DNA from 2 places in the Cytobacillus dafuensis genome. Region 1 is predicted to be linked to the other one. Evidence: riboswitches for the same ligand, from Rfam matches in the RefSeq annotation. Region 1 holds a riboswitch; the other holds the start of a gene.
What was found. Region 1 has a riboswitch for cyclic di-GMP ahead of FSZ17_RS23605 (globin-coupled sensor protein). Riboswitches for the same ligand answer to the same signal wherever they lie in the genome.
Positions count from the first base shown of each region.

Region 2: it holds a riboswitch for cyclic di-GMP, as region 1 does, so the genes downstream of both, FSZ17_RS03465 (hypothetical protein) here and FSZ17_RS23605 (globin-coupled sensor protein) in region 1, are expected to answer to the same signal.

Region 1 covers NZ_CP042593.1:380,579-385,006, forward strand. The annotation lists gene FSZ17_RS01925 (DUF1835 domain-containing protein) at 1-961, shown strand, start outside; gene FSZ17_RS01930 (YnfA family protein) at 974-1,300, shown strand; cyclic di-GMP riboswitch class II at 1,407-1,492, shown strand; gene FSZ17_RS23605 (globin-coupled sensor protein) at 1,503-2,798, shown strand; T-box leader at 3,027-3,255, shown strand; T-box leader at 3,457-3,684, shown strand; gene thrS (threonine--tRNA ligase) at 3,737-4,428, shown strand, end outside.
Region 2 covers NZ_CP042593.1:667,647-672,074, forward strand. The annotation lists gene FSZ17_RS03460 (alpha/beta fold hydrolase) at 666-1,469, shown strand; cyclic di-GMP riboswitch class I at 1,772-1,858, shown strand; gene FSZ17_RS03465 (hypothetical protein) at 1,995-2,363, shown strand; gene FSZ17_RS03470 (hypothetical protein) at 2,634-3,344, shown strand; gene FSZ17_RS03475 (methyl-accepting chemotaxis protein) at 3,405-4,428, shown strand, end outside.

The DNA of each region.
Region 1 (4,428 bases):
AAGAGTGAATCATATAGAGGAGAAGGAATATTCAGAAACAGAGTTTGTGGATGATGTGAAAAGGGTATATAAAACGCTTTTGGATATAACGAAAGAAAGGTCGGAATCGAAGCAAGCCGATACTTGTCAAATGATTCATATTCTTTTCGGTGGATCCCCTGCGGGTAGTTTAAAGGTAGCATTAAAGGAAATGGGAGTGTTTGAAAAGGAAAAAGTGTACTCCTTCTGGAATATATTTTCGGTCGGACCTATCTGGCAGCTGCATGAAGAGATTGGAATCGGAGCCAGATTTACTTGGATGAAAGAATCACTGAAGGATAAACATGAGGAGTTACGAGAATATTTACAGAGATTTCATCAGACAGTTCACCAAATTTTGTCCATTCCAAAAGATGTCCCTATTACCCTATGGACTGCTGAAAATGCGCATGAGCAGACAGGTCTACGCTTTGTTTTGCATTTATTAAAGGACAAGCCTAATGAAATTAAAGTGATTAACACCTCATTGGCATATGCAGAACATTTTAATCGAGCCGATATAAAATACACAGTATTGCATTCAGGGGAAATACCACCTGAAAAACTCCAAACCATTTATGAGCACAGTAAGCAGAAGCATTCTTTGTCGAACCTTGAAAGAGAGCAATATGAACAGGAATGGCTTCATCTATCGGATAATCGGGAATCATTACGAATTTGGCGGAATGGAAGAATTCAAAGTGTTTGTATTGACTATTATGACCAATACATCATCAATTTGGCGAAAAAGCTTCAACGCGAACGAGAGTCAGAGGAGTTTATGAAATCAGCGAGATTAATTGGAGAAGCGTTAGGGCATTTAGATCAATATATAGGTGACGAGTTCTTGGAATATCGGGTGAGAAAGCTGATAGAAAATGGTGTTTTTGAAATGGAAGGAAACTTGAAAGCCATGAGATACTATGGAGTAAAATTAAGTTAGAAAAGGTGTAACATGATTTATACGATATTGATATTCATTCTTGCAGGAATCGCTGAAATCGGCGGAGGATATTTAGTCTGGCTATGGCTGCGTGAAGGAAAGCCATATTGGTACGGGATCATTGGTGGGATCATTTTGGTTATATATGGGATTATCCCTACTTTGCAAAATTTCCCTACATTCGGAAGAGTGTATGCAGCCTATGGTGGCGTATTTATTATTCTTTCGGTTTTGTGGGGATGGGGAGTCGATAAAAAAACACCTGATACGTTCGATTGGATTGGAGCGGTCATATGTTTAATTGGAGTATCCATCATGCTTTGGAGTCCAAGGCAGTAGACAGAACAATAGTCGCGGCTTTTTTAAAAAAAATTCATAAATATTTCATAAAAAGAATATATCTAGTAGTTATTAAGAACTATATAATCAATGTAATCATAGTAAAAAAGTATCGGGTAGCAAAGAATGTTCATCTGTAATTTGGGCGCTTGGATGGATATTGAGCGAGTAGCGCAACCGACCCTATAAATTGGAGGTTAATATGGCTATTCTCTGGAAGAAAAAAACCAGGCAATACTTCTTAGAAAATATGGATCATGCAGATGGGAAAATTGAAGTAACAGTTCCTCATATTCTTTTAAAAATCAAAATGATTGATCTAACTATTGAAGATTTACAAATTATTAATCAGATGCAAGGACTTATAAAAGAAAATATAGATCGATTGGTCAGTGATTTTTATAAAACCATATTACAAGTTGAGGAATTGAAAAAAATTATTGAAAAGCATAGCAGTGTTGAAAGGTTAAGAAGTACTTTAAAAACGCACTTAATTGAGCTGTTTGACGGTAAAATTGACACGGATTTTATTGAAAAAAGATTAAAGGTAGCAAAAATTCATTATTATATTGGTTTAAAGCCCGCTTATTATATGGGAGCTTTTCAAAACCTTCAAAAAACATTGTTTGACATCATATTCGAGAATGTTCCCGATAGGATGGAAATTAAAACCATTTTAACGGCCGTTACAAAAATCTTTAGCTTAGAACAGCAAATTGTACTAGAATCATATGAGCAAGAAAGAGCGAACGTAAGAGAACAAGAACATCAGCAAGTTAGGAATGAGATAAAAAATAAAATCATTGAAGTGAGCACAGATCTCGTTGCGACAGTCGAGCAAACTTCTGCATCTGTTGGGAGCTTATTAGATAGCAGTAAAAAGGTAAACGAGCTAGTAACACATACGGAAAATCAATCGTTATTAACGGAGGAATTTGTTACTGAGGGTCAAAAGGAAATAACACATCTAGTGGGCCAAATTCAATCAATTAACAATGATATTGAGAATATGAATGAAATGGTTAAGAATCTTTTGTCCTCCTCTCAGCAAATAAAAGATGTCATAAATATTGTTCAAGCTATTGCAGACCAGACTAATTTGCTTGCCTTAAACTCTGCCATTGAAGCGGCTAGGGCAGGCGAACACGGGAAAGGATTTGCTGTAGTAGCAGATGAAGTTAGAAAGCTTGCAGTTAGAACGAAAGAATCGATAGGTACGATTGAGGAGCTAATTTCATTGTCTAATACCTATACAAATCAGGTGGATACGGCGCTTAGAAATGTAAATGTTGCGGTAGTTGAAGGACGAAGTAAATCAGCTAAGACAAGTGAAGCATTTGATCAAATTACAACGTCAATGAAAAATAGTGTAAAACAAGTTTCGGATGTAAAGGTTCAAATCAATCATATTGTAGAAACGATTCATGAATTTGGTCAAGCGATGTCTACTGTGTCTTCATCAGCTGAAAATCTAAATAATACGGCCAATCTTGCATAAGTGATTTTATCGCAGATTAACGGGCAGTAAGACCCCCACTACAAGGTTGCGAGAGAATCAAAGAAACCTAAGTGGGGGATCAACTGCCCGTAAAGGCCCGATTGGTTCAACTAACCATCAGTGGGGGATGAAAGAAAACCCCCACTGATGGAAGTTTCACTTTATCTCTTGACGTTCCTTTATTTCTATCCTATAATGCAAAAAAACAATTATTTTCCAATTGAAATGAATAGGGCTAAGATAAGGACATGAATCTTTCTTACTTTTCTTTCCAGAGATCAGGGTCATCGGCTGAAAGCCCTGAAGAAAAAAGATTGGTTTACCACCTTGGAGCTATTATGGGGAAAAGTTAATCCTTAGTAACCATAATCGGGAAGACCGTTATCTATTTGAGCGTAAAGTCTATTTTTGTGCTTTACGGAATTAGGGTGGCACCACGACCGCACTCGTCCCTTGCTTTGGGATGGGTGCGTTTTTTATTTTATCTTTGTAAATGTTACCGTAAAACTGGAAAAAGGAAGAAGAAGGTAGCGAGTAAAACCTAATCGTTACCGCGAAACAGAAAAAGAGAGGAAAAAGGTAACAAAAAAAGCTTCAAAGTTACCATCAAACAAAAAAAGCCGTCAAACGTTTCAAAGGAAGCCTTTTACTAAAAAAATACTATGCGACGAAAAGGACATGAATCTTTCTTACTTTTCTTTCCAGAGATCAGGGTCATCGGCTGAAAACCCTGAAGAAAAAAGATTGGTTTACCACCTTGGAGCTATTATGGGGAACAGCAAATCCTTAGTAACCATAATCGGGAAGACCGTTATCTATTTGAGCGTAAAGTCTATTTTGTGCTTTACGGAATTAGGGTGGTACCACGACCGCACTCGTCCCTTGCTATGGGATGAGTGCGTTTTTTTTATATAAAAAATTCATAAGGAGGAATAAACATGTCAATGGAAATGGAAGTAGAAAAGCGCAATCATCGAAAATTAGGGCAGCAGTTAGAGTTGTTTATGTCAATGGAGGAGGCACCAGGAATGCCCTTCTTCTTACCAAAAGGAATGGTCATTCGGAATGAGCTTGAACATTTATGGAAACAAAGGCATCAACAGGTTGGGTACCAAGAAATAAAAACGCCGATTATGATGAAGCAAGAGCTTTGGGAACAGTCTGGCCATTGGGAGCATTACCACGAGAATATGTATTTTTCCCATGTTGATGAGCAGAATTATGCGATTAGACCAATGAATTGTCCAGGTGCTGTACTCATTTTTAATAGTAAGAGAAGGAGCTATCGAGAACTTCCTATTCGTTTTGCGGAACTTGGGTTAGTTCATCGACATGAGCTTTCAGGTTCTTTAAATGGCCTGCTAAGAGTTCGCTCCTTCACTCAAGATGATGCACATCTATTTGTTCGGGAAGACCAGATTGAGTCTGAAATAGCGAAAGTGCTGGATTTAATTGATGAGTTCTATTCGACATTTGGTTTTAGTTATAAAATGGAGCTTTCTACTCGGCCAGAAGATTTTATGGGTTCAGTAGAAATATGGGATAGGGCTGAATCCGCTCTGGAAAAAGTTTTAAAGATAAAAGAATTGCCTTATCAAATCAATCAAGGTGATGGAGCTTTTTATGGTCC
Region 2 (4,428 bases), 290 kb from region 1:
AAACAACAAAAAGTACCCAAATGGAATTTCAAATACTTAATAATGTTATTATTAGCTAACTGCTAACATTTTGCTAACGTAATCTCATAAAAAACGGTAAATCCCCGTTAAAGATGTTACAGACAAGAACATCCAAAACGTTGATTTACCGCACTTTTTGCACTCAATGTTAACAATATTACACTCTAGCAACCTACGGGCGGCATGATGTAATAACGCCATCAAATCCTTGATATATAAGGGTTTTTGAGTAAGATGAGAGTGTTTTGCTATCATTGAAGATTTTAAAGGAAGCTTCTTATAAGTTGATAAAACTTGTGGGAAGCTTCTTTTTTCATTTCTTTGCAAATGGGTAGCTGGTTCAAAAAAAGTAGGGAAGTTTGTAAAAAGGTGCTTTGCCAATGTGGCAAGGTGCCTTTTTAGTTGAAAAAGTATAAGAAGGTTATTAAAATAAGAAGTTAACACTGCTATTTAATATTTTGATTTTTTATCGCAGATTAACGGGCAGTAAGACCCCCACTGCAAGGGTGCGAGAGAATCAAAGAAATCTAAGTGAGGGATCAACTGCCCGTAAAGGCCCGATTGGTTCAACTAACCATCAGTGGGGGATGAAAGAAAACCCCCACTGATGGAAGTTTCACTTTATTAAAAAAGGAGAATAGATAATGTTACATTATCGATCATTTTACATGAATGACGATACCCCTTGGGTAACTCTAATACATGGAGCAGGGGGGAATTCGTCGATTTGGTATAAACAATTACGTGAATATAAAAAGCATTTTAATGTACTATTAATTGATTTGAGAGGGCATGGAGAATCCACAAACAGCATGTGGCAAAAAGGAGATTCCTTCGAACAAGTAGCCGATGAGGTTTTGGAAGTATTAGATCATTTAAAAATAAAGAAAACTCATTTTGTAGGTATTTCACTAGGGACGATTGTAATTCAAACAATTGCTAAAAAACAACCTGATCGCTTTCAGTCTATGGTTTTAGGTGGAGCGGTCACGAAGTTGAATTTACGCACAAGTTTTTTAGTTAGTATTGGTAATCTAATGAAACGCATTATACCTTATATGTGGATAGTTAGCCTATTTGCTTGGATTCTCATGCCGAAAGAGAATCATAAAGAAGCTCGCAAAAAATTTGTATTCGAAGCGAAAAAGATGTGCCAAAAAGAATTCATTAACTGGTTTTCTCTAACCAAACGGGTTAATCCGTTCCTAAAAAGTATGCAGAAAGACTTTTTTGGTATTCCTACTTTATTTGTAATGGGAGAAGAAGATTATTTGTTTTTGGAAGATGCGCAAATGGTGGTTATAGCAACAAAAGATACGACATTTGAAACGATTAAAAATGCCGGTCATGTATGTAACATTGATCAACCGAGAAGATTTAATGATGTGACTATAAAATTTATGTTTAATCATAATCGTAATGTTATGTTGCCGATACTTCATGCGTGAAAATGAAATTAAAATGAGTGGAAATAGATAGGTTCAGTGCACTTCTTTAAATTTACTAATGTTCACCATTAGCTCTCACGACAATTGGAGTGTGTGAACATCGGTAGTAGACTATTTGGTAAAGCTGAGTTCAATAATATTAATGAAGCTTCTCATAAGTTGACCAAACTTGTGGGAAGTTTTTTTCTTATTTCCTTATTCATATGTAAACCAAGAAAAAAATTCTAGTTCGACAAAAAATTGCAAGTGCTTTATAATGTTATAGTGATTTATTAACGTGATAATAGTACTATCTTTTCTAAAATTGAAAAAGGCAAACTTATCGAAAGGTAAGGACGCAAAGCTACGAGTCTAAAATCCTCTTGGATAATGATAGTCGGGTTGCCAAGAATAATAATAGCAATCTATTATTTTGGTTATCCCTGTCTATATCTGGGATAGCTTTTTTTTTACACTCCTACGAAAAGAATGTGCAAATGTTAACAATGAAGCATAGCAGACTATAGTAAAAAAGGAGATTAAAAGATGATAGTCGTAGATAAAAAGAAATATAAAATGGCAATTAATGAGGTGGCGAAGGAAGTGCATGTACAGGTGCATGGATTAATGAGAGAGGAAGACGCAGAAGGTTTTATGATCGATTTACAGGATACGATTAATAAAGTATCAAGACAAGAATATACGTTTGTCATTGATGGGACTCACCAAACACCTGTCCCATCAAAGGTTGTACCACAGTTGGAGCAAACGATGCAATTTTATTCTAGCTTAGGTTTTAAGGATATCCTGGTAGTAAAACCTTTATCTAAAATTGCTCAAGTGCAAGTTAGGAATGTACTTGAAAGAATTGAGTTCACCGGTACATTTATCGATAAAGTACATCATTCTATGTAATGTTAGGTCCCAATAATAAGGGGATTTTTATTTTATCGCAGATTAACGGGCAGTAAGACCCCCACTTCAAGGTTGCGAGAGAATTAAAGAAACCTAAGTGGGGGATCAACTGCCCGTAAAGGCCCGACGACGGACACGATGTCCTAGTCAGGCGAAAGCCACAGGACGTGGCGTTTTGAGCGTGATTAGTTCAACTAACCATCAGTGGGGGATGAAAGAAACCCCCCACTGATGGAAGTTTCACTTTATAATTTGAAAGGGAGTCTACAAGTGCAAACAACATTAGAGTTATACACATATGAAATTATAACGAAGGAACAAACAGATTTAATTCAAAAAGCAGCTGAGTGTCTAGCACGTTCATTTATCGGAGTGGATGTTTCAGGAAAATGGGTACAGGAACCGATGGTAGGTCAATTAAAACTAAGTTATGAAGATTTCTATAAGTTTACTAAGGATTATTTAGACTCTACTATAGAGCAGGGATATTGCGCAGTCGCCCGAGATATTAATAATAATGTTGTTGGTGCACTTGCGGGAGATACGAATGCACCAGAGATTATCGGAGAAGATATATTTGAAGGTTCTTTTTATGATATGAATGTCATTCTGCGTGTTTTAGAAGATGTGGATAAACGTTTCATGGAAGATTATAAAAGACGAAACGGAAAAGAAATCAAAGATGGGGAGCTATTACACCTATTCATGATAGGAGTGGTAGCTGAACATGACCGTCACAAAATTATTCAGCAATTAGTAAATATACTGATAACAAAGGCATCCTCACAAGGTGTGAAGGGTATATTAGGTGAAGCGACAAACCCGAAGGCGATACGTTTGATGGAAAAATATCATAATATGAAAAAATATGAAGATGTAGAAGGAAATTATATTGTTCATAAATATCAGGATAATAGTAAGTTGAATGGCATTCCTTCACATGTAGCTGATGGAACATACATACTTTTTAAAGAGATTTAAAAATTTCATACCTAGGTCTAAGTCAATAATTAACAGAAGAAGTTAGGAGATATATTTATCATGGAAGCTGTTTTACTAGGCATTATTGTTATCTTAATGGGGACATCAGCGTATTTTGCTTACCGATATTTTTCGCTGAAAAATCATCCTCATATAAATAAAGAAATTATAAATGGAATGAAGGAAATAATAGCAGGAAATATCACTAGTAAAGTAGATGAAAGAAGTCCTGATCATGCTGTATTTAATCAACTGATTGAGTTTTTCAGCCGTATAAGTGAAAAGTTTTTTTCATTTTCAAAAAATGTACATGAAAAAGGAGAAAATCTCGCTGAAATCGGTGAATATGCTTCTGAGCAAGCGGATATTGTTAGAGCGGCAATTGATGAGGTAGGTAGAGGATTAAATAAACAATTAGTAGCTACAGAAGAAAGCGCCGCATCTATGGAAGAAATGGCACAGGCAATCGAAGATCTATCAGTGAGAACAAATCAAATTTCAGAACAATCGAACGCTACCTTAGAATTAACACAAGAAGGAAACATTAAGCTGAAGGACTCCTTAGAAAAAATGGAGCATTTTAATCAAACGATAAATACAACATTTGTTGCAATAAATAAACTCGGAGAAAAATCTCTCGAAATCGGCACTATTGTAAAAGTGATTACAGGGATTTCAGAACAAATTAATTTATTGGCATTGAATGCGGCAATAGAAGCTGCACGTGCGGGTGAACATGGTAAAGGATTTGCGGTTGTTGCTGATGAGGTTCGAAAATTGGCCGAACAATCACGCCAGTCTTCTTCTGAAGTATCAAATATTGTAAAGAATATACAAGAAGATACTGAAATAGTTGTCAAGTCAATGCAACAGGGAACAGAAGAATTTAAAGATACAAATACGACTATTGTAGAGGTTGGAACCATGTTTGAAAAGATTCTATCTTCTACAAAGATCATTGCTGAAAATAATGAAAATTCTTCTGCAAGTACAGAAGAATTATCGTCTTCTACTCAGCAGATAATGGCAGCAATTGTTGAGATAGCTTCTATCTCTCGGGAATCTGTTGAAATGTTTGAGGAAC